DNA from 4 places in the Acidovorax sp. KKS102 genome. Region 3 is predicted to be linked to each of the others. Evidence: predicted binding sites of a transcription regulator. Region 3 holds the regulator's gene; each other region holds the start of a gene.
The links. Region 3 encodes sigma-54, which starts transcription at its own class of promoters, with help from an activator protein. Its sites were predicted from a motif close to TGGCANGNAANCTGCTTT; they were not measured.

Region 1: the regulator sigma-54 is predicted to act here: its motif matches at 3,167-3,184, upstream of C380_RS01635 (ammonium transporter).
Region 2: the regulator sigma-54 is predicted to act here: its motif matches at 4,815-4,832, upstream of glnA (type I glutamate--ammonia ligase).
Region 4: the regulator sigma-54 is predicted to act here: its motif matches at 1,323-1,340, upstream of C380_RS19000 (DUF2126 domain-containing protein).

The regions. Positions count from the first base shown of each region.
Region 1 covers NC_018708.1:360,279-367,866, reverse strand. The annotation lists gene C380_RS01650 (GMC family oxidoreductase) at 1-704, shown strand, start outside; gene C380_RS01645 (antibiotic biosynthesis monooxygenase) at 1,044-1,337, shown strand; gene C380_RS01640 (hypothetical protein) at 1,374-1,703, opposite strand; gene C380_RS01635 (ammonium transporter) at 1,782-3,134, opposite strand; gene C380_RS01630 (TSUP family transporter) at 3,654-4,412, shown strand; gene C380_RS01625 (ABC transporter substrate-binding protein) at 4,675-5,439, shown strand; gene C380_RS01620 (amino acid ABC transporter permease) at 5,567-6,349, shown strand; gene C380_RS01615 (amino acid ABC transporter ATP-binding protein) at 6,346-7,101, shown strand; gene C380_RS01610 (DMT family transporter) at 7,181-7,588, shown strand, end outside.
Region 2 covers NC_018708.1:1,853,490-1,861,077, forward strand. The annotation lists gene C380_RS08410 (YncE family protein) at 1-950, shown strand, start outside; gene C380_RS08415 (polysaccharide deacetylase family protein) at 974-1,795, shown strand; gene C380_RS08420 (sterol desaturase family protein) at 1,892-2,905, shown strand; gene C380_RS08425 (EI24 domain-containing protein) at 2,941-3,891, shown strand; gene C380_RS08430 (molybdopterin-binding protein) at 3,888-4,709, shown strand; gene glnA (type I glutamate--ammonia ligase) at 4,882-6,297, shown strand; gene C380_RS08440 (hypothetical protein) at 6,518-7,045, shown strand; gene glnL (nitrogen regulation protein NR(II)) at 7,127-7,588, shown strand, end outside.
Region 3 covers NC_018708.1:4,833,128-4,840,715, forward strand. The annotation lists gene C380_RS22220 (class I SAM-dependent RNA methyltransferase) at 1-19, opposite strand, end outside; gene C380_RS22225 (thioesterase family protein) at 40-498, opposite strand; gene C380_RS22230 (RNA polymerase factor sigma-54) at 580-2,178, opposite strand; gene lptB (LPS export ABC transporter ATP-binding protein) at 2,178-2,939, opposite strand; gene lptA (lipopolysaccharide transport periplasmic protein LptA) at 2,996-3,655, opposite strand; gene C380_RS22245 (thiol:disulfide interchange protein DsbA/DsbL) at 3,763-4,419, opposite strand; gene C380_RS22250 (SPOR domain-containing protein) at 4,512-5,168, opposite strand; gene argS (arginine--tRNA ligase) at 5,184-6,893, opposite strand; gene C380_RS22260 (hypothetical protein) at 7,005-7,532, shown strand.
Region 4 covers NC_018708.1:4,135,603-4,143,190, forward strand. The annotation lists gene panC (pantoate--beta-alanine ligase) at 1-395, shown strand, start outside; gene C380_RS18995 (alpha/beta fold hydrolase) at 469-1,191, opposite strand; gene C380_RS19000 (DUF2126 domain-containing protein) at 1,353-4,850, shown strand; gene C380_RS19005 (circularly permuted type 2 ATP-grasp protein) at 5,017-7,588, shown strand, end outside.

The sequences.
Region 1 (7,588 bases), 720 kb from region 3:
CGCTCAACACCATGGCCAGCTCGCTGGTGGGCAAGGCCAAGATCGGGCTTGAGTACGCGCTCAAACGCAGCGGGCCCATGAGCATGGCGCCCTCGCAGCTGGGCGCTTTCACCCGCAGCAGCCCTGACCAGCCCTACCCGAACATCGAATACCACGTGCAGCCCCTGTCGCTCGATGCGTTTGGCGAGCCGCTGCACAGCTTCCCCGCCTTCACGGCCAGCGTGTGCAACCTCAACCCCACGAGCCGGGGCACGGTCAACATCAAGAGCGCCGACTTCAAGGCCGCCCCCGCCATTGCGCCCAACTACCTCAGCACGCCCGAAGACCGCCAGGTGGCGGCCGACAGCCTGCGCGTCACGCGCCGCATCGTGGCGCAGCCCGCGCTGGCCAAGTACCAGCCGCAGGAGTGGAAGCCCGGCGTGCAGTTTGAAAGCGACGAGGACTTGGCGCGATTGGCGGGCGACATTGCCACCACCATCTTCCACCCCGTGGGCACCACCAAGATGGGCCGCGACGGCGACCCGATGGCCGTGCTGGATGCGCAACTGCGCGTGCGCGATGGGCGTGGTGGTGTGGTGGCCGGCCTGCGCGTGGTGGATGCGGGCGCCATGCCCACCATCACCAGCGGCAACACCAACTCGCCCACGCTGATGATGGCGGAGAAGGCCGCGGAGTGGATCATCCAGGCCCGGCAGGCGGCGTGAGTACCATCGCGCCGATGTATTCCTCCACCTTCATCTTTGCGACCAAGAACCTGTTCAAGCCATGTTCGGGGTCGCGCAAGCGCCTTTCCGGGATGGGGTGCTAGGCGCGGTGCGCAGCCAATAGCTCGGCTATTGGCAAGCGCCGCAACGCCGCAGACCGCCCGGCAAGGCACTTGCCCGAAGGGTTGGAGTGAAATCGGGCGATTGGACGCCCCGGCTGCTTGCATGGGCATGAGCCCATGCGGCGCATCCGAAGCATCCACTCATCCCGATTGCACTCCAACGCGATCCCCAAACATAGCTTGAACAGGTTCTCAATTCGACGACGCCTTCCACCGTCTGGACGAGGCCATCGCCACCGCCGCACGCGCTATCGACGGCTACCTGGGCGAGGAGTCGTGGACGGACACCGGCAACGGCCTGGTATCCAACGTGTACTACTGGCAGTCGCTGGAGGCGCTGCAGACGCTGATGCAGCACCCCGCGCACCTGAAAGCCAAGGCCGCACAGGCGCAGTGGCTCAATGGCTACCAGGTGGTGATTGCTCAGGTGCTGCGCACCTACGGAGACAACCAGCTCGCCGGGCTGCTGCCCACGGCCGCGCTGTTCACACAGGGCACTGCGCCCCACTAGTTTTTTCAAGTCACGGCGCAGAAGCCGCTTGGCAGGTCAGCGGATGCCACCCACATAGCGCGGCACCTCGGGGGCAGGCTCGGGGGGCGGTGCGGGGCGCGCACGCACCGCCTGCGCCGCTGCATCCAGCAGCGGTCGGCGCTGGGCGGAAGGGGGCGCTGCGTGCAGGGCCTGCTCCAGGCGGTCGGCCCATTCGGCCAAGTCGGGCGCGTTGTCTTCGGTGGCGCGCTGGCGCGCAAATCGCACGATCTCCTGCGCGTAATCCGCATTGGCCGCCATCCATTCGGTATCGGTCACGCGCCCTGTCTTGCGCCGCAACAGCACATGCAGGTGGGCGGCAATCGCCAGCTTGTCGGAATCGGACATGTTCGGCTCCTTACTGCATTGGGGTCATCCATCGGACTGCATTCGCTGGCCCGCACATCACAGGACGCGGCGACACATTCAGCCGCCCAGGCGCTCGCGGTGCTGGGCAATGTCCAGCCCGGTCTGCTCGCTTTGCTCGTCCACCCGCAGGCCCATCGCAAAGTTGACGACCCACAACAGGGCCGCCGTCACCACCAGGCTGTAGGCCGCCACGGCGCCCACGTCGATGGCCTGGGTCAGCAGGCTGCCCGTAGCCCCCCCGACGGTCTTGCTGGCCAGCACGCCTGTCAGCAGCGACCCCACGATGCCCCCAACGCCGTGCACGCCAAACACATCGAGCGAGTCGTCCACCCGTAGCAGCCGCTTGAGCCCCGTGGCGCCCCAGTAGCAGGCCAGCCCGGCCACCAGACCAATCACGACAGCCGAGCGCAGCGTGACAAAACCGGCGGCGGGTGTGATGGCCACCAGCCCCGCCACCAAGCCAGAGCACAGCCCCAGCAGCGACGGGCGCCCGCGCACCACCCACTCGCCCAGCATCCACGACAGCGCTCCGGCTGCGGCGGCCAGGTGCGTCACCGCCATGGCGAGCCCGGCGCGCCCGTCGGCCGCCACCGCAGAGCCTGCGTTGAAGCCAAACCAGCCCACCCACAGCATGCCCGCGCCCGCCATGGTGAGCCCCAGGTTGTAGGGTTCAAACGGCTCGCGCCCATACCCCGCGCGGCGGCCCAGAAACCACGCACACACCAGCCCCGCCACGCCCGCATTCACGTGCACCACCGAGCCGCCCGCAAAGTCCAGCGCGCCCATCTGCGCCAGCCAGCCCCCGGGCTCCCACACCCAGTGCGCTACGGGCGCGTACACCACCAGTGTCCACAGCCCAATGAAGACCAGCATGGCCGAGAACCGCATGCGCTCCACAAACGCGCCCACCAGCAGAGCGGCCGTGATGATGGCGAAGGTGAGCTGGAACATGGCGTACACCGACTCGGGAATCAGCGGCGCAATGTGGCTCACGGCCAGCTTGCCCGCCTCCAGCTGAAAGTCGAGCCCGGCAAAGCCGGCGCGGTCCCAGCCCCCCAGCCAGGCACTGCCGGGTGTGAACGCCAGCGAATACCCCGCCGCAAACCACAGCAGACTGACCAGCCCCGCGATGGCCACCACGCAGGCCATGGTGTTGAGCACGTTCTTTCTTCGCACCATGCCTGCGTAGAACAACGCAATGCCGGGCAGCGTCATCAGCAGCACCAGAGCAGTGGAGGTCATCATCCAGCCAGTGTGGGCCGCATTCACGGTGTCCTGGGCCACCAGGGCGGGGCGTGTGAGGGGCGCCGCTATGGCGGGAGCCTCTGGCACGCTCTGGGCCAGCGCGCAGGTGCACAGCCCCAGACACAACGACACGACCGCAAAAACCCGGTGGTTGACTGCACGCATGCACGCTCCCTTTCGCAATTTGTTACAAGCGCATTGCACGAGCCATGCCAGCCAGTTGCCACCGAATCGGGGCACAGAACGCCCACCGAGAGCCATCCGGCGCCCAACAACGGGGGGCGGGAAACCCCCAATGCACCAGCAGGGTGCAGCCGTTACAGTCACGGCACTCGAAAGCGCGCTTCGGTGTGCCAAGCGAGGGGCCCGAGGAGACAACCTTTCTACCAAGAACCACATTCAAAACACCCAACGAGGTGTGAACCCTTTCAGGCGCTGGCGATCCCAGCGCCTTTTTCTTGCCTGCTAGGGATGGCCTGCATAACCCTCGCGAGTCGGTGGTAGTGCGGATCGGGATGGGCCGCAAGGCGCCTTTTCACAGCCAATAGCCGGGCTATTGGCGAGAAAAGCAACGCAGCGGACCGCGCGACGCCGCGCTATCACCGACCGCAGGGAGTTATGCAGGCCATCCCTAGATCCTGAGCGGTCCTGAATCGATAGCAGGCCCGGTGCGACAATCCTGCGATGGAATGGATTTTGATGACCCTGGCCTCGCTGCTCGCGGGCTTTGTGGATGCGATCGTGGGAGGCGGTGGACTGGTGATGGTGCCCGCGCTGTTTGCGGCTTTTCCGGGCGCGCCCCCGGCCACGCTGCTGGGCACCAACAAGGCGGCCTCGGTCTGGGGCACGGCCATGGCCACCTGGCAATACAGCCGCAAGGTGCAGATCCGCTGGTCGGCCATGCTGCCGGCCGCAGCCGCCGGTTTTGCCGGCTCGTTCGTGGGCGCCTGGGCCGTCACCGTGGTGTCCGCCGACTTCCTGCGCAAGCTGCTGCCCCTGGTGCTGCTGGGCGTTCTGCTCTACACCCTGGCCAAGAAGGAGCTGGGGCGGCACCACACCCCCCGGTTTGCCGGCCGGGCCGAGGTGATCGCCGCCTGCCTGATTGGCGTGCTCATCGGCTTTTATGACGGGTTCTTTGGCCCGGGTACGGGCAGCTTCTTCGTTTTCTTGTTCGTGCGGCTGCTGGGCTACGACTTTCTCAATGCATCGGCCTCGGCCAAGCTGCTCAACTGCGCCACCAACATTGCTGCCATTGCGCTGTTTGCCGCCAAGGGCCATGTGTGGTGGCACTTTGCGGTCACGCTGGCCGTGGCCAACGTGCTGGGCAGCCTGCTGGGCACACACATGGCGCTCAAGCATGGCACCGGCTTTGTGCGGGGCATCTTCATCGTGGTGGTGAGCACGCTGATCCTGAAGACGGGGTACGACGCCTTCCTGCGGTAGGCCTGCTCTTCACGCTCCAGGCGTCGCTTGCCAGGGTGGCACCCAACTTGCAACGCGCTGCACGGCCTACCACCAGGGCGCCCCGAGGTCATCGGGGTTGCCCTGCATGGCCCGAATGTGAACGCGCGTCCTATAATTTCCGCACGTTTCCGTTTGATGACGAGGCCCATCGCCAACGGCGATGTCCGCATCCACCCGCTCCGGCCTGCCTACCCGCAGGCCGGATTTTTTGTACCTGAACCACCCCCCACAGGAACCTGTCATGCAATTTTTCAAGTCTGCCGTTGTCACCGCCGTGGCGCTGTGCGCTGCCCTCGCCGTCCAGGCCCGCACGCTGGACGAAATCAAGAAGGACGGCAAGATCATCGTGGCCACCGAGGGCCAGTTCGCCCCCTTCAATTACTTCGAAGGCACCAAGCTGACGGGTTTTGAGGTGGAAGTGGCGGAGCTGGTGGTCAAGAAGATGGGCCTCAAGCTCGAATGGAAGACCCTGGGCTTTGACGCCCTGCTGACTGGCCTGGGCCAGAACCGCTGGGACGCCGTGATCGCCTCGCACGGCGTGACCGACGAGCGCTCCAAGGCCGTGACCTTTGCCAACCCCCACTACTGCTCGGGCGGCATCATCGTGGCCATGGACGACAAGATCCGCAACGCCAAGGACCTGACCGGCAAGGTCGTGGCCGTGCAGACCGGCACCAGCTACCTGGAGCAGGTCAAGAAGGTCAGCGGCGTGAAGGAAGTGAAGAACTTCCCGCAAGACACCGACGCCCAGCGCGCCCTGATCTCCAAGCGCGTGGACGCCTGGGTCAGCGACAAGTTCGTGGCCAAGGAAGCCGCCGCCAAGAACGCCAAGGCCGGCTTCAAGCTGGGCGACATGCTGTTCATCGAGCGCATCGCCCCCGCCATGGCCAAGGGCAACACCGGCCTGGCCGATGCCTGGAACAAGGCGTTCACCGAAGTGCTGGCCGATGGCAGCTACGCCGCCGTCTCCAAGAAGTACTTCAACGAAGACGTGCGCTGCAACTGATGTGATGGCCCATGGGGTGCGCAGAGGGCCCAGGCCTGCTGCGCACCCTTTGCCGTTTCTGGTGGCGGGTGCATGATCGCCCCGCCCCAGTCCGATTTCCAACCAAGACCGTATGGTCGTCTGATCCATGCTTCTCGCTCTTTGGCCACAAGGCTGGTCCCGACAGCAGCGCAGCAATGCCACGCTGGTCGCTGCACTGGTCGTGATGGTGCTGGCCCTCTCGCTGCTGGGCCAATTGCTATCGTTCTTTCCCGACCCCATCGGCCCCAACGCCCAGGCGTTTTCTGAAGGTGCGCGCACCACGCTGTGGCTCACGCTGGTCAGCGGTGCCGTGGGCCTGGTGCTGGGCACCGCAGCGGCGCTGGCCCGCACGGCCCGCTGGACGCCCGTGCGCTGGGTGGCTGGCGTGTACATCTGGGCCATTCGCGGCACACCGCTCTTGGTGCAGATCCTGTTTGTGTACTTTGCCCTGCCGGTGCTGGTGCCGGGGCTCAACCTGCCCGACTTTGCCGCCGCCGTCGTGGCCCTGGGGCTGAACGTGGGCGCCTACAACGCCGAAGCGCTGCGCGCCGGCCTGCTGGCCGTGCCGCGCGGGCAGACCGAGGCCGCCCGCGCATTGGGCCTGGGCCGCATGCACGTCTTCCTGGACGTGGTGTTTCCGCAGGCGTTCAAGATTTCGCTGCCGCCGCTGGTGAGCAACTTTGTGGCGCTGCTCAAGGACTCGTCGCTGGCCTATGCCATTGGTGTGGTGGAGCTGACCAACGTGGGCAACCGCATCCAGTCGGCCACGTTCCAGCCCATCGCCACGCTGACCACGGTGGCCATCACCTATCTGCTGCTGACCACGCTGGTGACCCAGATCTCCAACGCCGTCGAATACCGCTTTGACGTGGAAGGGCGCAACCGATGACCGCGACGACGAACCAGCCCAAGCCCTACATCGTGGCCGAGCGGGTGTGCAAGTCGTTTGGCGCACACCAGGTGCTCAAGGACGTGTCCACCGTGTTCCACACCGGCGAGGTCACGGTGATCATCGGCGCCTCCGGCTCGGGCAAGAGCACGCTGCTGCGCGCCATCAACCGACTGGAGCCCCACGACAGCGGGCGCATCACCATTGACGGCGTCGAGGTGAGCGACGACCACGCCACTCTGCAGCGCCAGCGCTGCGAGGTGGGCATGGTGTTCCAGCAGTTCAACCTGTTCGGTCACATGAGCGTGCTGGACAACGTGACGCTGGCGCCCCGCCGCATTCGCAAAACACCACGCCCGCAGGCCAACGACGAAGCCATGCAGCTGCTGCGCCGCGTGGGCATGCAGGACCACGCACACAAGTACCCGTGGCAACTATCGGGCGGGCAGCAGCAGCGGGTGGCCATTGCCCGCGCGCTGGCCATGCAACCCAAGGTGATGCTGTTTGACGAGCCCACCTCGGCGCTGGACCCCGAGATGGTCAAGGAAGTGCTGGACGTGATGCGCAGCCTGGCTCGTGGCGGCATGACCATGATCGTGGTCACCCACGAAATGGGCTTTGCGCGCGAGGTGGCCGACCGGGTGATGTTCTTCGACCAGGGCCGCATCGCGCACGATGCGCCGCCGCAGGAGTTCTTCAGCAACCCGGCCAACGACCGCATCCGCGCGTTCCTGGGCCAGGTCAGCCACTGATCAGAATCCGCGCCGCACTGCAAAGGCCGCCCGGGCAACCGGCGGCCCTTTTTTCTTTTTGGTATTGAGGAATTTGTCGATGCGTACTGAACGCTGGGGCCTGATGGCCCTGCTGGCCGTGACCGTGGTGTGGGGCACCACCTTCCCGGCCATGAAACTGCTCTCGGCGCACCTGGACGCGCTGCAGATCATCTGGCTGCGCTTCGTGATTGCGCTGCTGGTGCTGGCACCGCTGTGGCGCGGCATGCTGCGCCACGAGCGGCGCTGGGGCTGCGCTTTGGGCTTGCTGCTGTTCCTGGCGTTCTGGCTGCAGATCGAGGGTCTCGCGCGCACCAGCAGCAACCGCAATGCGTTTGTGACCGGCCTGAACGTCCTGGTGGTGCCGCTGATCGCCATGGCCTTCCTCGGGCGGCGCTATGGCTGGCGCCTGTGGGCCGCCTGCGGGATGGCGCTGGCGGGCATGGCACTGATGTTCCACGAGAACGAG
Region 2 (7,588 bases), 2.2 Mb from region 3:
CCCTCGGTGGGTTGTGGTACTCCGTTGCCAGTGTCGCATCGGGCGCGCCGCCTCTTTTTGTGCTCAATTCGCTGGAGGCCAACGTCAGCGTCATCGACCCGGTGACCTGGGCCGAGACAGCCCGAATTCCCACGGGCAAAGAGCCGCACCATCTGTATCTGACGCCCGATGAAAAATCGATCATCGTGGCCAACGCGCTCGGCGATACCCTGACTTTTGTAGACCCCCGTACCGCCGAGGTGCAGCGTACGGTGCGCGGCATTGTGGACCCCTACCACCTGCGCTTCAGCCCGGACATGAAATGGTTCATCACGGCCGCCAACCGCCTGAACCATGTGGATTTTTACCGCTGGGACGGCAAGGACTTGACGCTGGTGCAGCGTGTGGCCACCTCCCGCACGCCAAGCCATCTGTGGATCGATAGCCGCAGCACCACCGTCTACTCGACCATGCAGGACAGTGACGAGCTGGTGGCGATTGATATTGCCACCCAGACCATCAAATGGCGCGTCAAAACAGGACCCATGCCTGCGGATGTGTATGGCAGCCCCGATGGCAAGCACCTGTTTGTGGGCCTCACGGGCGGTGACAGCGTGGAGGTGTTCGATATCTCCGGGCGTGAAGCGGTCAGCGTCAAGCGGATCAAGACAGGCAACGGTGCACACGCTTTTCGTGCCGCTGGCGACGGGCGCCACCTGTATGTGAGCAATCGCGTGGCCAACTCGATCAGCAAGATCGACATGAACACCCAGCAGGTCGTCGAGTCGTACCCTGTGCCAGGCGGACCTGATTGCATGGATGTTTCGGCGGACGGACGCTACATCTACGTCAGTTCGCGTTGGGCACGGAAACTGTCCGTGGTGGACACCCAGGCCAAGAAGGTGGTGCGCCAGGTCAACGTGGGCAAATCCCCCCACGGCGTGTGGACCTTGCAGCACGCGCCGCGTTGAGCGCTGCATAGCCGGTCAGAGGTATGTTTCTCAGCGCTCTTCGTGCACCACACGGCAGGCGTCGCAATGCTATTGTATTGATAGCTGCTTGGGCATGTTTCACTAGCGCTACTGCGCAAAGTGATTGCAAAAAGCCCCTCTACCTGACTTTTGACACCGGTCACATGGAGGTGGCGCCTCTGGTGGCGGAGGTCCTCAAACGCCAGCAGGTGCACGTGACCTTCTTTGCCGCGAATGAGCGCACGAAGGAGGGCGATGGAAGTCTGGGAGACCATTGGGCTCCGTGGTGGCGTGCGCGCGCTGCGGAGGGACATGAGTTTGCCTCCCATACCTGGAACCACACCTACTGGCGCGCCGATGCTGGCAACGCGCAACACCCGGCGTTTCGTGTTCGCCCCTCGGCGGGACTGCGTGAGGGGCAGAGCTTTGTGATGTCGGCGGCTGAATACTGCGAAGAAATCACCCACGCAGCGGATCGCCTGAAGGCCATAACTGGGAAGACGCCTTTGCCCCTGTTCCGCGCGCCGGGCGGCAAGACCTCTGCGCAATTGATTGCCAGCGCAAAGGCCTGTGGCTACGCGCATGTGGGTTGGTCGCCCGCTGGCTTTTTGGGCGATGAGCTGCCCAGCGAGACGGCCAGCAATGCTGTGCTGCTGAACAAGGCGCTGCGCGATGTGCGCAGCGGCGACATCCTGCTGGCCCACCTGGGTATCTGGTCGCGCAAGGACGCCTGGGCGCCCGCCGTGCTGGAGCCTTTGATTGAAGGGCTCAAGCAGCGAGGGTTTTGCTTTCGCACCCTGCGGGACCATCCGGACTATGCAGCCGCAATGGCTCAGGTTCGCTAGAGGGCTGTGGGGGCCGGTGCGACCATGGATGCAGTGGCGCAGGGCGCAGGTGCCGGATAGGTGCATGAATAAACGAGTGCCAGGGAGCGCAACACGATGGGATGGCTAGGCGGCGTATTTGACAGCGTGCAGCAATGGCTTTTTGAGAGCGTGCTGCAGCCGCTGATGTTCACCACAGGGTTGGCCAGCCTGCTGGAGAACGGCTATGAGGCTTCTGGATGGCTGCTGGTGGGCTTGCTGCAACTGGTGGTCATCGTGGCCGTGATTGGTCCGATGCAGCGCTGGTGGCCGGTGGAACCGATCAATGACCGCGCCACCATCCGCACCGACATCCTCTACACCCTGATCCACCGGCTGGGGCTGTTTCGTCTGGCGCTGTTCTTCACAGTAGACCCGCTCGCGGATTCGTTGTTTGGTGCGCTGCGTGTGGCAGGTGTCAGCACCTTCCAGCTCGACGGCATCTGGCCGGGTGTGACGGACATCTCCTGGGTCAGTTTGCTGCTGTACCTGGTGGTGTTCGATTTTGTGGACTACTGGATCCATCGGGGGCAGCATCACTTCGAGTGGTGGTGGCGACTGCATTCGCTGCACCATGCGCAGCAGCAGATGACGATGTGGAGCGACAACCGCAACCACCTGCTCGACGACCTGCTGCGCGACGTGATTCTGGTGACGGTGGCGCAGCTGATTGGTGTCGCGCCGGGGCAGTTCATTGCCATCGTGGCCATCACCCAGCTCAGCGAGAGCTTTCAGCACGCCAATGTGCGGCTGTGGTTCGGTCAGGTGGGAGAGCGGCTCTGGATCAGCCCCCGGTTTCACCGCCGGCACCACAGCATTGGCATTGGCCACGAGACGGTCAAACCCTCGACCGAGGCGACATCGGGCCAACCCGCAACCCCACCGCGCGTGGTACTCGGCGGGCACAACTTCGGGGTTCTGCTGCCCTGGTGGGACATGCTGATGGGCACGGCCAATTTCGAAAAGCGGTTTGACCCGACTGGCGTGCGCGACCAGGTGGAGCCGGGCCTCGATGGCCGCGTGCGCGACTACGGCAGGGGATTCTGGTCCCAGCAATGGCGGGGCGTACTGAGGTTGCTGGGCAAGGCCTGAGCGGCCCGGCGGGCGCTGCCTGTATGCTTGCCGCCATGGGATTACTGCTTGATTCTTTCTGGCGCGCCGCCGCCTACTGCCTGCGTCCGCGTGTGATCGCGTTGTCGCTCCTGCCCCTGGTCTTGATGGCCTTGTTGGCGATGGGCCTGGGCTACTTTTACTGGGACGGGGCAGTGCAGGCAATGCGCACCTTGCTCGACGCCTCCTCGTTGCTGGCCAGCGTCTGGGGCTGGCTCCAGGGCTGGGGTCTGGGGGATGTGACGGCCGTCATGGCGCCGCTGATGGTGGTGCTGGCTGTGGCCCCTGTGCTGGTGGTGGTGTCGCTGCTGGCCGTGGCGGTGCTGATGACGCCTGCCCTGGTGGCCTTGGTGGCAGCCCGGCGTTTTCCGGACCTGGAGCGCAAAAAAGGCGGGTCTTTCATCGCGAGTGTGGCTTGGTCCTTGGGCTCCACGGTGCTGGCGCTTGTGGCGCTGGTGGTGTCGGTTCCGCTGTGGCTGGTTCCGCCGCTGGTCCTCGTTCTGCCACCCTTGATCTGGGGGTGGCTGACCTACCGGGTGATGGTGTTTGACGCGCTGGCGGACCACGCCAGCAAGGAGGAGCGCCAGGAGATCTTCCGGCGCCATCGCAGCAGCCTGCTGGGTATTGGCATCGTCACGGGTTACCTGGGGGCGGCGCCCAGCATCGTATGGGCATCGGGTGTGGTGTTTGCCGCCGCGTTTTTTGTGCTGGTGCCACTGGCGATCTGGATCTACACCCTGGTGTTCGCATTTTCCTCGCTGTGGTTCACGCACTATGGCCTGGCCGCCTTGCAACGCTTGCGGGCCGAACGGGGGACGAATATGCCCATGGCCGAGCCCGCCCCTTCGTCGGCCTCGTCTGCATTGACCCCACGCCCTGCGGATACGCCGGCGCTGGGAACTGCGGCCCCTCCTGCGGCCGCGCTACCACCCCCTGCCATTTCGCCCTCTGGAGACAACGCACCATGACACCTACCTTCGGCCTCATCATCGTGGGCGACGAGATCCTGTCAGGCAAACGTGCCGACAAGCACATGCCCAAGGTGATCGAACTGTTGTCGGCACGCGGCCTGTCTCTGGCCTATGCCGACTATGTGGGCGACAACCCGGACCGGATCACGGCCACCTTGCAGCGGGCGTTCGCGTCGGCTGATGTGGTGTTCTCGTGTGGCGGCATTGGTGCAACCCCTGACGACCACACGCGGCAGTGCGCCGGACGAGCCCTGGGCCAGGATCTGGCCCTGCACCCGGAGGCCGAGGCGCTGATCCGCGAACGCATGCAGGATGTGGCGCGCGAGCAGGGCGTGCCCTACGAGCCTGACCGGTCCGACAACGTGCACCGCCTCAACATGGGCATGTTCCCGGTGGGCGCGCGCATCATTCCCAATCCCTACAACAAGATCCCCGGCTTCAGCTGCGACGGGCCTGGCGGTGGATCCGTGCACTTCGTTCCAGGGTTTCCTGTAATGGCCTGGCCCATGATCGAGTGGGTGCTGGAGCACCATTACGCAGCCCATTTCAACCGCGCGCCGCAGACCGAGCAGTCGGTGGTGGTCTTTGGCGCGATGGAGGCCTCGTTGACGCCCCTCATGGAGCAGATTGAAAAATCGCACCCTGACGTGCGGGTGTTCAGTTTGCCCAGCGTAGATCATCCACAATACGGGCGGCATATCGAACTGGGTGTCAAAGGGCCAGCGTCTTCCGTGCCCGCAGCATGGCAGGCACTAAAAACAGGGTTGCACGAATTTGGTGCGAATTGTGGCCCTGAATTGGTGCGCAACCTCTGAGGTCCAGATTGGATAGATGAATTGCACCGTATTGGTGCTTTTGGGCGTGTGCCACGCCGACCTGCCGCTAGTAGCGCTCCTTCATAGTGCGGTGCTGCACTCGGCTGGCACGCAAACTGCTTTTGTTTCAGCAAACTCTTTTTTCAACAAGCGCTTTATCCAGGAGAACCTGATGGCCAAGACCGTTGCAGACGTGATGAAGATGGTGAAGGAGAACGAAGTCAAGTTCGTTGACTTCCGTTTTACCGATACCCGTGGCAAACAACAGCACACCACGGTGCCCGTCTCTCACTTCGACGAAGACAAGTTCACTTCGGGCCACGCCTTTGACGGCTCGTCGATTGCCGGTTGGAAGGGCATCGAAGCCTCCGACATGCAGCTGATCCCCGACCCGAGCACGGCCAACATCGATCCTTTCTTCGAAGAAACGACGCTGATCCTGACCTGCGACGTGATCGAGCCCGCCGACGGCAAGGCCTATGACCGTGACCCACGCTCCATCGCCAAGCGCGCTGAAGCCTACCTGAAGGCCTCCGGCCTGGGCGACACCGCCTATTTCGGTCCCGAGCCAGAGTTCTTCATCTTCGACGGCGTGCGCTGGAGCACTGAGCCCAACAACACCTTCTACGAAATCGAAGAGTACGAAGCTCCTTGGAACACCGGCGCCAAGCTAGAAGGCGGCAACCGTGGCCACCGTCCCACCGTCAAGGGCGGCTACTTCCCAGTGCCTCCCGTTGACAGCACGCAAGACATGCGCGCCGAGATGTCCCTGATCCTCGAATCCCTGGGCATCCCGGTCGAAGTGTTCCACCACGAAGTGGCGGGCGCTGGCCAGAACGAAATCGGCACCAAGTTCAGCACGCTGGTCGAGCGCGCCGACTGGACCATCCTGCAAAAGTACGTGATCCACAACGTGGCCAACGCCTACGGCAAGACCGCCACGTTCATGCCCAAGCCTTACCACGGCGACAATGGCTCCGGCATGCACGTGCACCAGTCCGTGTGGAAGGACGGCAAGAACCTGTTCGCTGGCGACGGCTATGCCGGTCTGTCGGACTTTGCGCTGTACTACATCGGCGGCATCATCAAGCACGCCCGTGCCCTGAACGCCATCACCAACCCCGGCACCAACAGCTACAAGCGCCTGGTGCCTCACTTCGAAGCCCCGGTGAAGCTGGCCTACTCGGCCAAGAACCGTTCTGCCTCGATCCGCATTCCTTATGTGGCCAACCCCAAGGGCCGTCGCGTGGAAGCCCGCTTCCCCGATCCACTGATGAACCCCTACCTGGGCTTCGCTGCACTGCTGATGGCCGGTCTGGACGGCGTGGAAAACAAGATCCATCCGGGCGAAGCCGCCACGAAGGACCTGTACCACCTGCCTCCAGAAGAAGACAAGCTGGTGCCCACCGTGTGCCACAGCCTGGACCAAGCCCTGGAGCACCTGGACAAGGACCGCGCGTTCCTGACCAAGGGTGGCGTGTTCACCGACAGCATGATCGACGCCTACATCGATCTGAAGATGAACGAAGTGACCCGCTTCCGCATGGCCGTGCACCCTGTCGAGTACGACATGTACTACTCGCTGTAATCGTCTGCTTGCAGACCATGGCTCAAAAAGGCGGCGCAAGCCGCCTTTTTTCATGGGCGGGCGAAGCGGGCGGACGCGCTGAGTACACGCGGTGGAACCAAGGCGTCAGGTGTTGCATCCGTATACACAGCCCTGCAAGGGTCTGTCTTTGTTGGATTGGAGATGTGGGGTGATTGGGGGATACTCCCCCGACCCCTGCATGTCCGTGCGAGGAAACCGAATGAAAAAAACGCTCATCACCCTGCTTCTCATCGCCGCCGCCGTTCCCGCAGTCCAGGCGCAAGACCGCATCTACCGTTGCGGCAACGAATACACCAACAACGCGCAGCAGGCCAAGGAGCGTGGCTGCAAGCTGGTCGAAGGGGGCAATGTCACCGTGGTTCAAGGCACCCGCCCGGCGTCTGCCGCAGCCCCAGCCGCCGGCGGTGGTGGCGCGGCAGCCCCATCGTCCGCGACCTCGCCCGCCAACGCTCCGCGCGTCAGCAACAACGAGCAAAAGTCCCGCGACTCGGATGCCCGCGCCATTCTGGAGTCCGAGCTGCGCAAGGCGGAAACGCGCCATGCCGAGCTGCTCAAGGAATACAACAACGGCGCGCCCGAGCGCAATGCGCTGGATCTGCGCAACCCCCAGCGCTACACCGAGCGCACGGCCGAACTCAAGGCGAGCCTCGCCCGCAGCGAGAGCGACATTGCAGGGATCAAGCGCGAGATTGCCCGCCTGCCCGCGCCCGCAGCGCCCACTAACTGACAACGGCGACAGCGCGTGAGTGCCCCTTCTTTTCCCGACCTGCCCGGCACTGACACCGGGCGTTTTCATTCCCTGGACCTGATGTCCACCCTGGTGGCCGTGCTGCGTGCGGATGATGGTGCCGTGCAGTTTGCCAACGCCGCCCTGGAAAACACACTGGGCCTCTCGCGCCGCACCCTGGAAGGGGCGGACTTTTCCACCTTCTTCACCGACCCCGCCTTGCTGCAGACTGCCCTGGCGGGCGCCCGGGGCAAAGACTTTGCCGCGCTGCGCTACGAGGCCAGCCTGAAACGCCTGCACCAGGACCCGGTACCTGTGCATGTCAATGTGGCCGATGCCGAGCAGGTGGGCGAAATCCTGGTAGAGCTGTGGCCGCTGGAGCAGCAGGCCCGCCAAGACCGCGAAGAGCGCCTGCGCGATCAGGCCCAGGCCAACAAGGAGCTGATCCGCAACTTGGCCCATGAGATCAAGAACCCGCTGGGCGGCATTCGGGGCGCGGCGCAACTGCTGGAGATGGAGCTCGACAACCGCGAACTCACCGAA
Region 3 (7,588 bases):
AAAGTTGGAGTTGGTTCATGTCGATGGGGAGGATACGCGCTAGTGCTCGGCGGGGGAACCGGGCTCCCCCGCGCGGGCCAGCAGCAGCCGGCGGATGGAGTCGGGGATGGGTGCGACCTTGCGGCTGGCCTTGCCGATGAAGACGATACCGATCTTGCCGCGCGCCACTTCGCGGCCTGAGGCCTTTTCGGTCATGCAGAACACCAGGTCGAAGCCGTAGCGGTTGAAGTCCGCCGGGGCCATTTCCACCCGCATGGTTTCGCCGTGGAAACCTTCGGACTTGTACTGCGCCACTATGTCGCCCACCACGATGGAAAGGCCGCCCACATCGGCCTCTGGGTAGCCCAGCGACTGAAAGAAGCGCACCCGCGCTTCGGACACCAGGCTGAGCAGCTGCGCGTTGTCCAGGTGTCCGCCCTGGTTCACATGGCTGATGTAGATCTGCAGCTCGGTGGCAAAGCCGAAGTGCGCGGGGAGGTCAAAGACGATGCGGGCCATGGTGGGCTGCGGTGGGTAATACGGAAACAACAGAAAAGACTACGGCGGCGCAGGCGGGCAGTGCGCCACCTGCCGAGGCGGCTACAACGCTTTGCGCAGATTCGCTGGCGCGATCTTGAGCGCCTCGCGGTACTTGGCCACGGTGCGGCGGGCGCATTCGATGCCCTGCTCCTTGAGCATCTCGGCGATCTGGCTGTCGGACAGCGGCTTGGCGGGGTTCTCCGCCGACACGAACTGCTTGATCAGTGCGCGCACCGCCGTGCTCGACGCATTGCCGCCCGTTTCGGTGCCCAGGCCCGAGCCAAAGAAATACTTCAGCTCGTAGGTGCCGATAGGCGTGGCCATGTACTTGGCGGTGGTGACGCGGCTGATGGTGGACTCGTGCAGGCCCAGTTCGTCGGCAATGTCGCGCAGCACCAGCGGGCGCATGGCCAGTTCACCGTGGGTGAAGAAGTTCTTTTGCCGCTCGACGATGGCGCGCGACACGCGCAGGATGGTGTCAAAACGCTGCTGGATGTTCTTGATGAACCAGCGCGCCTCCTGCAGGCGCTGCTGCATGCCCTGGTGGCCTTCGCCGCCCTTGTGGCCGCGCAGGGCGCCTGCGTAGATGTCGTGCACGCGCAGGCGGGGCATCACGTCGGGGTTGAGCTGCACGATGAAGCTCTGCTGGCCGCTGCCATTGGCGCGACCGGCTTTGCGTACGATGACGTCGGGCACGATGATGTTGCGCTCCACGTCGGCAAACTTGCGGCCCGGGCGTGGTTCCAGGCGGGCGATGAGTGCCATGGCAGCGCGGGTGCGCTCTTCTCCAGCCACGCCGCCTTCGCTGCACAGCTGCGTCAGGCGGCGGATGTCCCGGCGCGCCAGCATCTCCAGCGGCTGCTGGCAGATGCGCAGAGCGGTCTGCACCGTGTCGGGGTCAGCACTGCTGTCCTCATCGGCAGCCAGCGCCGTGAGCTGCAGCGTCAGGCATTCGGCCAGGTTGCGCGCCCCCACGCCAGTGGGCTCCAGGCTTTGCAGCAGGCGCTGGGCCACGGTGAAGCGGTGCACCAGTTCTTCGATCTGTTCCAGGTCGTCGGGCCCGGCGAGGCTGATGGCGAGTTCTTCCAGCGGCTCTTCGAGGTAGCCGTCGTCGTTCAGCGATTCGATGAGAAAACGCAGCGCGGCCATGTCTACTTCGGACAGGCGCAGCGACAGCGCCTGGCGGTGCAAAAAGGCCGTCAGCGACTCGTGCGATCGGGCCAGCTCGGTGGCATCGGCCTCGTCGCCTTCCGCGTCGTTGCGGGTGCGCGCTGGGGCGTCGCCGCCCCACTCGGCATCGTTGGGCGCCATCTCGACGGTGCCGTCGCCGCTCCAGTCGGGCTCGTCCGAGCCCCCCCCGGAGATTTCAGCGTCGTTTTGGCTGTCAGCGCCAGTACTGCTTGCGCCAGCAGCTCCTGAAAACATAGCATCATCTGCGCTGTAGTCGTCGGCCTGCGCGGGCGTATCGGCGGCTTCCAGGCCAAATTCCTCGCGCGGGGCTTCGTCGACACTGCGTTCGAGGAACGGGTTTTCGTCGAGCATCTGCTCGACTTCCTGCGACAGTTCGAGCGTGGACAACTGCAGCAGCCGGATGGACTGCTGGAGCTGGGGGGTCAGTGCAAGGTGCTGCGAGACGCGCAGCGACAGTCCAGGCTTCATCACATGCGGAAATGCTCGCCCAGGTACACGCGGCGTACTTCGGCGTTGTCCACGATCTCGGACGGCGTGCCCTGCGCCAGCACGCGGCCGTCGCTGATGATGAAGGCGTGGTCGCAGATGCCCAGCGTCTCGCGCACGTTGTGGTCGGTGATGAGCACACCAATGCCGCGCGCCTTCAGGAAGCCGATGATGCGCTGGATCTCGATCACTGCGATGGGGTCGATGCCGGCAAAAGGCTCGTCCAGCAGGATGAAACGCGGCTGGGTGGCCAGGGCGCGGGCGATCTCGACGCGGCGGCGCTCGCCACCGGACAGCGCCAGTGCGGGTGAGGCCCTCAGGTGGTCCACGCGCAGCTCTTGCAGCAGGGCCGTAAGGCGCTCTTCGATGGCATCACGCGACAGCGGCTGGCCGTCGTCGGCGCGCTGCAGTTCCAGCACGGCGCGCACGTTTTCTTCGACGGTGAGCTTGCGGAAGATGGAGGCTTCTTGCGGCAGGTACGACAGCCCCAGGCGCGACCGGCGATGGATGGGCATGTGGGCCACGGACTGGCCGTCGATGCGGATGTCACCCGCATCGCTGCGCACCAGGCCCACGATCATGTAGAACGATGTGGTCTTGCCCGCGCCATTAGGGCCCAGCAGGCCCACGACTTCGCCTTTTTGCACCTCCAGGGACACGTCCTTGACGACCTTGCGGCTGCCATAGGACTTGGCCAGGTGCTGCACCTCCAGGCGGCTGCCCGAGTGCGAATCGGGCCCCAGGCGGCTGTTCGCAGGGGTCGCTGGGGTCTCGGGACCGGTACTCACCACGGGCCCGCTCACTTGGCGCCGCCGCCAAGAGTGTTGCTGGGGCGCAGCGCCGGAGCGGGCGACTCGGGCGCCTTGGCGGGGGCTGCCGTACCGGGCGGCGGGTCCTTGGGTGCCAGCACGGCGCGCACGCGGCCGCCAGACGTGGGGGCGTCGCCGGCCGCAGCCGAAGACGCAGGCGCCTTCTGGCCATCGACGGTGAACACGTCGGTGAGGTTGTTGTAAACGATCACGGCGCCGGTGATCTCGTCGTTGAGCACCGACCCACGGTAGCGGCGCAGTTCGGCGCGGGTGATGAAGCGCACGTTGTCGGCCTTGCCGTCGTATTCGATGACTTCGCTTTCGCCTTCGATGAACTCGTCCGGCGCTCCGGCCACGGTGTCGCGCTTCTGGCGGAAGAACGCCCGTTTGCCCGCCTCGGCCGTGACCACGCCGTACTGGTAGCCGTCGGCGTCCTGGCGCACATCCAGCCGCGCGCCGCGCAGCACGATGGTGCCTTTGGTCATCACCACGCGGCCCGAGAACACGCTGGTCTGCTTGAGTTCATCGTGGCGCAGGGCGTCGGCCTCGATGTTCATGGGCTTGGCACGGTCTGCCTTTTCGGCATGTGCCATGCCCGCAAGGCCGGACAGGGCTGCGAGCACAAGGAGGGGGAGTAGGCGGTGGGTCATAGGGCACGAATCTTGCAATGATTGTAGCCACCCGATGGTACCTACCCCGAAAAAAAGCCCGCATCCGCGGGCCTTTGGGACAGCTTGCCGACAGGGTCGGCCACTGGTCAGGCTTTGCGCGCTGTGGCGGCCAGGTATTCGACCACCTGCAGCACGGTCTGCATGCTGCCGGCCATCGTGCCGTCGGTGTAGTACTTGCCCGCCACACCCATGGATGGCACGCCTTCGACACCGTACGCATCCTGCAGCTGCGAGGCACGACGCACCTGGTTGGCGACGCTGAAGGAGCCGTAGACCTCCTTGAACTTGGCCACGTCCACGCCCTGCTGGGTCACCCAGGCCAGGATTTCGTCGTCCTTGGCGAGCTTGGCCTTTTCCACGTGGATGGCGCGGAAGACCTTGGCATGCAGGGCTTCGAGCTTGCCCATGCCTTCGAGCGTGTAGTACAGCTTTTGCTGGGGCACGAAGCTGGCGTTGAACGCCACAGGCACGCGGCGGATGGAGAGGTCCTTGGGCGCGGCCTTGACCCAAGCGTCCAGTGTGGGCTCGAAGGCGTTGCAGTGGGGGCAGCTGTACCAGAAGAACTCGATCACATCGACCTTGCCGGCCGGGGCATCCGGGGCGACGGGCTTGTCCAGCCGCTTGAAGTCCTTGCCCTCCTTGAACTGGCGGGCTTGCGCCATGGCGGGGTTGGCCACTGGCAGCGTCAGGGCAGAAGCGGCAACCGCCGAGGCGGCGGACAAAGAAAACTCACGGCGTTTCATGACAAAGACTCTCCTGGTTCAGGTATGCGGGATGTGAGACATCCCTTTACAAAAAGTTCAGCCCTGGCGGTGGCGCCGCTTTTGCAAGCGCTTCAGCGCTGCACGCGCACGAGCGCCGATTCCAGCCCGGCGCCGTCGAGTTTCTCTTTGAGCACCTCGGCATCGTCCCGCTTGGTGAAGGGGCCGATGCGCACCCGGAACACCGCCCGGCCATTTTGCTCACGCTCGCTCACGCGGGCCTCCCAGCCCAGCATGGCCAGCTTGGCGCGCTGGGCGTCGGCGTCGGCCTGGGTGCGGAAGGCACCAGCCTGCACAAAGTAGTCAAACGGGTCCACGCTGCCCTTGGCGGCTGCCTTGGCCACGGCCAGATCGCCCAGCGGGTCTGCGCCCGGCTTGCTCTCTGCCTTGGCCTCGGCTTTCGCGTCTGGCTTGCTCGCGGCAGGCTTGGCGGCCGATGCGGCGGCGCGCACCTCAGGCGCCGGTGCCGATGCAGGAGCTGACGCAGCTGCGGCCACCGGAGGCGCCGCAGGGCGGGCCGGGTTCTTGCCATACAGCGGCGAGTTCGGGTCCCAGTTCTTGTTCTTCTGGGACTCCGCAGCGTCCATGTCTGCGCCTCGGCCGTTGCCCTTGTTCAGGAACGGCACCGGCACCTTGGTCACGTACACGGCCACGGCCAGCGCCGCGCCCAGGCCCACGATGACCCCGACGATGAAGCCGACAATGGTCCCGCCCGTCTGTTGCTTTTTCATATTGGTAGTAACTGCTTACATTCTGGCCGGGGCCGACACGCCCAGCACCGCCAGGCCATTGTGCAATACCTGGGCGGTGGCAGCGACCAGCGCCAGGCGCGCCTTCTTCACCACCTCGTCGTCCACCAGGATGCGCTCGGCATCGTAATAGCTGTGGTAGCTGGCGGCCAGGTCGCGCAGGTAAAAGGTCACATCGTGCGGCGCCTCGCCCTCGGCAGCGGCCGTGAGCATCTCGGGGTACTTGGCCAGCTGCAGCATCAGGGCCTGGGCCTGCGGGCCTTCCAACGCCGACAAGTCCACGTCCTGGAGCGACGCCACGTCGCCACCACCCGCCTCCTGCCAGGCGCGCAGCACTGACTGGATGCGCGCATGGGCGTACTGCACGTAGTAGACCGGGTTGTCGTTGTTCTGCGCCACCGCCAGGTCCACGTCGAAGGTGTACTCGGTATCGGGCTTGCGGCTGAGCAGGAAGAAACGCACCGCGTCCTTGCTGGTCCACTCGATCAAATCGCGCAGCGTGACATAGCTGCCCGCCCGCTTGCTGATCTTGACCTCTTCACCGCCCTTGACCACGCGCACCATCGTGTGCAGCACGTAGTCGGGGTAGCCCTTGGGGATGCCCACATCGGCCGCCTGCAGGCCGGCGCGCACGCGTGCAATGGTGCCGTGGTGGTCTGTGCCCTGGATGTTCACGACCTTGGTGAAGCCACGCTCCCACTTGGCAATGTGGTACGCCACGTCGGGCACAAAGTAGGTGTAGGTGCCGTCCTGCTTGCGCATGACGCGGTCCTTGTCGTCGCCGTAGTCGGTGCTCTTGAGCCACAGCGCGCCGTCCTGCTCGTAGGTCTTGCCGTTGGCGATGAGCTTGTTCACCGTGGCCTCGACGCGGCCGCTGGTGTACAGGCTGGACTCCAGGTAGTACTCGTCGAACTGGAGGTTGAACGCCTGCAGGTCCTTGTCCTGCTCGTTGCGCAGGTAGGCCACCGCAAATTGGCGGATGTTGTCATAGTCGTCCACGTCGCCATTGGCGGTGAACTCGCGGTCATCGGCCTTCACGGTGGCCTTGGCCTTGAAGGCCTCGGCAATGTCGGCGATGTAGTCGCCGTTGTAGAAGTTCTTGGCCAGCGGGTTGTCGCTGTCGGTGGGCCAGCAGTCGTCGCCGGGCTTGAAACCCTTGGCGCGCAGCTGCGTGCTCTTGGTCAGCGTGTCGATCTGTACGCCCGCATCGTTGTAATAGAACTCGCGGTGCACCTTCCAGCCCTGGGTGCTGAACAGGTTGCAAATCGCATCGCCCAGCGCGGCTTGGCGGCCGTGGCCCACGTGCAGCGGACCCGTGGGGTTGGCCGACACGAACTCGACCAGCACCTGCTGGCCGTTGCTGGCCTGATAGCCGAAATGTTCACCGGCCGTCAGCACCTCACGCACCACTTGTTGCTTGGCGGCAGGTTGGAGGCGGATGTTCAGAAAACCCGGACCCGCAATTTCAATGGCGGACACCCAGCGTTGAAAAGCAGGCGTGGCTTCGAGCGCGGCCTTGAGCTGCTCGCCCAGAGCGCGGGGGTTGAGCTTGAGCGGCTTGGCCAGCTGCATGGCCGCAGTGCAGGCGAAGTCGCCATGGGCCGCCACCTTGGGAGATTCAAAGGCTGCCTTGGCGCCAGCGCCGGGGGACAGGTTTTCCAGCTCGGCTGCGAGCGCAGCGAGCAATTCATTTTTGGCTGTGAGCATCGGCGGATTTTACGGGCCCGCCAACAGCGGGGCGCCAGACGCACCACCGGGGTGGCGTCCCACAGCCAAAGGCACAATAAGTTGCTGTGCCCTTTCAACCGGAGATTGCACATGCCACCCCAACCCATCCTGCTCTACCGGCGCCGCTGGACCCTGGTGTTTCAGGTGCCTTTTGTGTTGCTGATGGCGATATGCCTGGCGTTCTCGCTGTATGGGGCTTTGGCATCGAACGACCGGCTGCTCACGATCCTCTGTCTGTGTGCCGCGTTCGTCTCCTTCTGTGTGGGCGGAACCCTGGGCCGGTCCGCTCTGGAGGCCTACCGGGAGCAAGACCCTGCAATTGTCATTGATGCCACCGGCATCACCGACCTGCGCCAGGACGACCCGCACACCGTGCCCTGGGAGGCCATGGAACGTGTTCACCTGGACGACTACGAAGGCGTGATCCTGGTCAAGTTGCGACCCGGCCACAAGGACTCTGCGCTGGGCGTGATCATCAAGACACTCAAACGCTGGCAGCAACGGGGTGATGTGGTGTTTGCCCTCGGCGGGCTGGCGCACGACCCCCGGCAAATCCAGACGGCACTGAAAGCCTTTCACGCGGCAGCGGCCACCAAGCCCCGTACAAGGTTGTCATGACTTGTGCGCGTTGTCGCACGCCATGTTCTATGGTGCAATGCCGTCGGGACCCCCCA
Region 4 (7,588 bases), 700 kb from region 3:
AGGACTACCAGCAGCTCATGGTGATCCGCCACATGGTGCGGCAGTTTGCGCTGCCCATCGAGATCGTGGCGGGCGAAACCTGCCGCGCGGCCGATGGGCTGGCCCTGAGTTCGCGCAATGGCTACCTCAGCCTGGAAGAACGCCAGGAGGCCGTGGCCCTGTCGCAGGCCCTGAAGCGGCTGGCGCAGCAGTGGCTGGATGCCAGCGACCGCAGCGCGCTGGAGGCCCAGGCGCAGGACGCGCTGCGCGCGCGGGGCTGGGCGCCCGACTACCTCACGGTGCGCCGCCGCGCCGACTTGCTGCCCGCCACGGCCGAGGATGCGGCAGGCACGCTGGTGGCGCTGGGTGCTGCGCGGCTGGGCAGCACGCGGTTGATTGACAACCTGGAGTTTTGATTAGCTATTAATTCAATAGCTATCAGAGCTTACCCATCGCGCGGTAGCGGCCAAAAAAACCTCAAGCACTAGATCAAATCCATCCATTGCGGCCCAGCCACTGCACCAGCAAGCCGGTCACCACCTCCGGCTGCTCCATGGTCAGCATGTGGCCGCTGTCGGGTAGCAGGTGGTGTTCGGCAGCGGGCACCAGCGCCGCAATCTCTGCCGAGCATTCGGGCGGCGTGAGCTGGTCGGCTGCGCCACACACCACCAGCACGGGGCAAGCTACCTGAGGCAGGTGCAAGCGCGCATCGGGGCGGTGGATCACGGCACGGTTCTGGCGCACCAGGTGGTCGGGGCCCGCGTCCAGCACAAAGTCCAGATAGGCCTGCACCAGCTCCGCCTTGGCGGCGTTCACGGGGTGGAAGGCCAGGGCCACGTTGGGCTCGATGACCTCGCGCACCCGGCCCTGTTCAAACAGTTCGATGGCACCTTCGCGCAGGGCGCGCATGTCGGGTGTCTCGGGTCGCGCGGTGGTGCCCAGCAAGGCCAGCCCCGCAACCCGCTGCGGCGCCTGGCGCGCGGCCTCCATGGCGATCATGCCGCCCATCGACGCACCGGCCAGCACCAGCGGCCCCGCGTGCTGTGCCAGCAGCCGTGCGGCAAAGTCCTCGATGCGATGCAGGTTCACATCCTGGTGGGCGGTGGCGACCTCGGGGCGCAGCGCGGCGGGCAGCAGCGGCAGCACGCCGCGCCACATGCGTTCATCGGCGGCCAGACCGGGCAGGAGCAGAAGTTGGGGGGAGTGGGACATGGATGAAAAGAGGCATCACCAAGTTGGTGCACGATGAGAAGCATGCAGACAGCCCCAGCAGCGGGGCACGGACCGCACATTGTGAACAGCCGATGGCCGCTTGTCACCGCCCCCGGAATAGTTGCCCGCGATGGCTCGGGACTTGCTAGCATGGCCTGCATATGCCCATCCACGCCGCGCTCCACCACGTCACGCATTACCAATACGACCGGCTGGTCGGCCTCGGGCCGCAGACGATCCGATTGCGGCCTGCGCCCCATTGCCGCAGCAATGTGATTTCGTACTCGCTCAAGGTCGAGCCCGCGCAGCACTTCATCAACTGGCAGCAGGATCCGTTTGCCAACTACCAGGCACGGCTCGTCTTCCCCGAGAAGACACGTGAGTTCAAGGTCACCGTGGACCTGGTGGTGGAGATGGCGGTGTACAACCCGTTCGACTTCTTCCTGGAGCCCGAGGCCGAGCACATCCCCTTCAAGTACAGCAGCGATGTGCAGCAGGAGCTGGCGCCCTACCTGGCCACCGAGCCGATGACGCCGCTGGTGCAGGCGTACCTGGACAAGATCGACCGCAGCAAACGGCGCACAGTGGACTTTCTGGTCAAGCTGAACCAGCAGGTGTCGCAGGACATTCGCTACCTGATCCGCCTGGAGCCCGGCGTGCAGACGCCCGAGGAGACGCTGCAAAAGGCCAGCGGCTCGTGCCGCGACTCGGGCTGGCTGCTGGTGCAGCTGCTGCGCCACCTGGGGCTGGCGGCGCGGTTTGTGTCGGGCTACCTGATCCAGCTGACCCCCGATGTGAAGGCGCTAGATGGCCCCAGTGGCACCGACCACGACTTCACCGACCTGCACGCCTGGTGCGAGGTCTACCTGCCCGGCGCGGGCTGGATTGGCCTGGATGCCACCAGCGGCCTGATGGCGGGAGAGGGCCACATCCCGCTGGCCTGCACGCCGCAGCCCTCGGGGGCCGCGCCGATTGAAGGCGGCGTGGACAAGGCCGAGGTGGACTTCAGTCACGAGATGCGCGTGACGCGCATTTACGAATCCCCCCGCGTGACCAAGCCCTACACCGAAGACCAGTGGCAGGCCGTGCTGGCGCTGGGCGAGCAGGTGGACGCCGACCTGGTAGCAGGCGATGTGCGCCTGACCATGGGTGGCGAGCCCACCTTTGTGGCCGTGGGCGACCGCGACGCGCCCGAGTGGAACACCGATGCCCTGGGCCCCACCAAACGCGGCTTTGCCACCGAACTCACGCACAAGCTGCGCGCCGAATACGGCCGGGGCGGTTTTTTGCACTTTGGCCAGGGCAAGTGGTACCCCGGCGAGCAGTTGCCGCGCTGGGCGCTGTCGATCTGCTGGCGCGCCGACGGCCAGCCCGCGTGGCAGAACCCCGCGCTGTTTGCCGACGAGCGTGATCCCTCGCACTACACCAGTGCCGACGCCGAGCGCTTTGTGCGTACGCTCACGCGCAAGCTGGGGATCACCGACCGCTACATTCAGCCCGGTTACGAAGACACCTTCTATTACCTGTGGCGCGAGCGGCGCCTGCCCATCAACGTGGACCCGTTCGACGCGCGCCTGGACGATGAGCTGGAGCGCGCCCGCCTGCGCCGCGTGTTTGAGCAAAAGCTCGACAGCGTGGTGGGCTATGTGCTGCCGCTGCAGGCGGGTGTGGGTGCGGGCACGCTGGCGGGCAGTGTGTGGAGCACCGGGCCCTGGTTCTTCCGCGACGACCGCATGCTGCTCATCCCCGGCGATTCGCCCATGGGCTACCGCCTGCCGCTGGACGCCCTGCCCTGGGTGAAGGCGTCGGACACCGAGCACCTGATCCCGCAAGACCCGACCGCACCGCAAGGCCCACTGCCCGCTGCGACCACGCTGCGGGCGCGGTATTCCCTTCCAGCGGGCCCCGTCACCGGCGACCGTGACCTGCCCTACCTGGCGGGCGCCACCGCACCGGGCGAAGCACGCCGCGTGGTGCAAGGCACCGCAGGCGGCGACCACGCACGCCAGGCCGGGCAGCCCGACCCGCATGCGGGCATGCAGCCCCCGGGCAAGTTCCAGTCGGCCGCAGGCCTGTCGCGCACTGCCCTGTGTGTGGAAGTGCGCGACCCGCGCCGCGCCAGCGGCCCCAAGGCCGAGAAGGTGGGTGAGAAGTACGGCGTGCTCTACGTCTTCATGCCCCCGCTGGCGCGCCTGGAGGACTACCTGGACCTGCTGGCGGCCATCGAGGCCACGGCCGAAGAACTGGGCATGAAGATCGTGCTGGAAGGCTACCCGCCGCCGCGCGACGCACGCCTGAAGGTGCTGGCCGTGACGCCCGACCCCGGCGTGATCGAGGTGAACATCCACCCCGCCAGCCACTGGAAGGAGCTGGTGCAGCACACCGAGTTTCTTTACCAAGCCGCGTGGGAGACCCGCCTGTCGGCCGAGAAGTTCATGACCGATGGCCGCCACACCGGCACCGGCGGCGGCAACCACTTTGTGATGGGCGGCGCCACACCGGCCGACTCGCCCTTCTTGCGCAAGCCCGAGCTGCTGGCCAGCCTGCTGCTGTACTGGCACAACCACCCGAGCCTGAGCTACCTGTTCAGCGGCCTGTTCATTGGCCCCACCAGCCAGTCGCCGCGTGTGGACGAGGCCCGCAACGACCAGCTCTACGAACTGGAAATCGCCCTGCGCGAGATCGAAGCCAACCGCGCGATCTATGGCCAGGACATGCCGCCCTGGCTGGTGGACCGCACGCTGCGCAACATCCTGGTGGATGTGACCGGCAACACGCACCGCAGCGAGTTCAGCATCGACAAGATGTTCTCGCCCGACAGCAGCACCGGCCGCCTGGGCCTGCTGGAGCTGCGCGCCTTTGAGATGCCGCCCCATGCCCACATGAGCGTGGTGCAGCAGTTGCTGCTGCGCGCCCTGATCGCCCGCTTCTGGAAGGCGCCCTACCGCGCCCCCGCCGCCCGTTGGGGCACCGAGCTGCACGACCGCTGGATGCTGCCCACCTTCATCCAGCAGGACATGCACGATGTGGTGGCCGAGATGAACGCCGCAGGCTACGCGTTTGACCCCGCCTGGTTTGCGCCGCAGTTCGAGTTCCGCTTCCCCATGGTCGGCACTGTCCAATCGATGGGCGTGGAGCTGACCCTGCGCAACGCGCTGGAGCCCTGGCATGTGATGGGCGAGGAAGGCTCTGCCGGTGGCACGGTGCGCTACGTGGACTCGTCGCTGGAGCGCATCGAGGTGCGCGTGACGGGCATGAACGAAAGCCGCCATGTGGTCACCGTCAACGGCCAGCCGCTGCCCCTGCAAAGCACGGGCACGACCGGCGAGTTTGTAGCGGGTGTGCGCTACAAGGCCTGGAACCCGCCCTCGGCCCTGCACCCCACCATTGGCGCCCACGCACCGCTCACGTTTGACATCGTGGACACCTGGATGAACCGGTCGCTGGGCGGCTGCCAGTACCACGTGGCGCACCCGGGTGGGCGCAACTACGACACCTTCCCGGTCAACGCGTACGAGGCCGAAAGCCGCCGCCTGGCGCGCTTCTCGCGCATGGGCCACACGCCGGGGCGGCTGGCGGTGCCGCCTGCGACGATTGAGCTGCCGGGCAGCCGGGAGTTTCCGTTCACGCTGGATCTGCGGCGCAAGATGCGGCCGTAGGAAAGCCACCCCCTGAGTCGCCTGCGGCGCCTTCCCCCTTGAAGGGGGACGACGCCCTCGCTGCGGGACGGCCCTTGCTCGGCGTCCCTGGCCTGGGCCGCGCCAGTTTCGACGCTGCGGGTAACCCGCAGAGTGCCCGAGACCAAATGCCCGAAAATCGAGCGCAGTGAACCATCTCAACGACAGCCTTCCCCCCCCCGACCCTTCCGACAGCGCGGCCCAATGGGCGGCTGCGCTGGCGCCTGCAGCGGCGGCCGGGCATTTTGACGAGTTGCGGGGTGCCCGTGTGCCGGACGCATCCAGCACGGCCACCGCAGCATCAACTTCTCAATCAATAGCAAACAACCCAAACATCACTAGCGCCTGGGCCCAATTTTTTGATCAATTGGGCCCTGAGGGCTTTCAGGACCTGGACCGGCGCATGCAGAGCCTGCAGCGCCAGGTGCGCGACAACGGCATCACCTACAACGTCTATGCCGATGCCGACGGCCCGCAGCGGCCCTGGTCGGTGGACCTGTTCCCGCTGATCCTCTCGCAGGGCGACTGGGCGCACATCGAGCGCGGCGTGTTGCAGCGCGCCCGCCTGCTCGACCGCGTGATGGCCGACGTGTATGGCCCGCAGGAGCTGCTGCGCAGCGGCCTGCTGCCCAGCGCCCTGGTGCAGGGGCACCCCGGCTACCTGCGCGCCATGCACGGCGTGCAGCCCGTGGGCGGCACCCATCTGCACATCGCCGCGTTCGACATGGCGCGCGATGCGCAGGGCGACTGGTGGGTGGTCACGCAGCGCACGCAGGCGCCCTCGGGCCTAGGGTATTTGCTGGAGAACCGGCTGCTCATCTCGCGCCTGTTCCCCGAGGCGTTCAGCCAGATGCATGTGCAGCGCCTGGCCGCCACCTACCGCGCGTTGCTCGACGGGCTGCGGCAGATGAGCCCTGCGGGGGCCGATGCGCGCATCGTGCTGCTCACGCCCGGCCCGTACAACGAGACCTATTTTGAGCATGCCTACCTGGCGCGCTATCTGGGCCTGACGCTGGTGGAGGGCAACGACCTTACGGTGCGCGACGCGCGCCTGTACCTCAAGACCCTGCACGGCCTGCAGCCGGTGCACGGCATCCTGAAGCGCCTGGACGACGAGTTTCTAGACCCGCTGGAGCTGCGCAGCGACTCGCGCCTGGGCGTGCCCGGCTTGCTACAGGCCATCCGCGCGGGCAACGTGCTGGTGGCCAATGCGCCGGGCTCGGCGTTCCTCGAATCGTCGGCGCTGCTGGGCTTTATGCCCGCGCTGTCGCGTCACCTGCTGGGCGAAGAGCTGGCCCTGCCGTCGCTGCCCACCTGGTGGTGTGGCGAACGCTCGGCCATGCAGGCGGTGCTGCCGCAGCTCGCGCACAGCGTGATTCGCCCCACCTGGCCCATGGCGCAGCGCGTGCCTGTGTTGGGCGGCGCGCTGTCGGCGCAAGACCTGATGCAGTGGTCTGCGCGCATCGAAGCGCAGGGCGATGAATACACCGTGCAGGCCCACCTGCCGCTGTCGCAAATGCCCACCTGGCGCACGAAGGACACGGAGGATGCCGCGCCGAATAGCAGCCCCATCGCCCCCCGCTCGGTGATGCTGCGCGTGTTTGCAGTGTGTGATGGCCCGGGCTCCTGGCGCGTGTTGCCGGGCGGGCTGGCCCGCCTGGCCCAAGGCGACAGCGGCATCACGTCCATGCAGCGCGGCGGCAGCAGCGCCGATGTGTGGGTGCAAACCGATGGCCCCGTGGACACCACCACGCTGCTGGCCCACAACCAGGCCGCGCCCGCCGTGGTGCAGCGCAGCCGCCAGGTGACCAGCCGCGCGGCTGAAAACCTGTTCTGGCTGGGCCGCTACACCGAGCGCACCGAGAACGTCACGCGCCTGGCGCGCATCACGCTGCAATGCCTGAACGGCGAGGACCAGACCTCGCAACCGCTGCTGGCCTGGCTCAGCGCCATCGGCGTGAGCCAGGGGCTGGTGCTGCCCACGGTGCCGGCGGCGGGGCAGGCGCGGCGCGTGTTCGAGCGCTCGCTGATCGCCGGGCTGACGCAGCCCGCTCAGGTGACCAGCGTGGGCTTCAACCTGCGCGGCATTCTGGGCGCCGCATCGGCCGTGCGCGACCGCCTGTCGCAAGAGCACTGGAACCTCATCGTGCGGGCCGAGGCGGAGTTTTTTGCGCCCCGCACCGGGGCCGAAGACGACGGCGACTATTCGCCGCTGGATGCGCTGCGCCAGTTGGAAGTGCTGAGCGGCCACACCGCCGCCATGACCGGCCAGCAGACCGACCGCATGACCCGCGACGACGGCTGGCGCCTGCTGTCCATCGGGCGGCATCTGGAGCGCCTGGGCTTTCTGGCCTCGGCACTGGAAAGCGGCCTGCAGACCGGCGCCGTGCACGATGAAGGCGGCTTTGAGGCCATGGTGGCGCTGTTTGACAGCACCATCACGTTCCACGCGCAGTACCAGCAGCGGCGCGACATGCCCGCGCTGCTGGACCTGCTGGTGATCGACCGCGACAACCCCCGCTCGCTGGCCTGGGTGGCGCAGACGCTGCGCGGGCGCATTGCCAAGATCGAAGCGGCTGCGGGCACGCCCGGCGAATCCGCCGCCATGGGCATCCCCGAGGCCTCCGACCTGTCGCTGGTGGCCCTATGCACACAGGATGCCGAGGGCCGCCATGCCGCGCTGGAGGACTATCTGGGCCGCTGTGTGCGGGGCGTGTTGG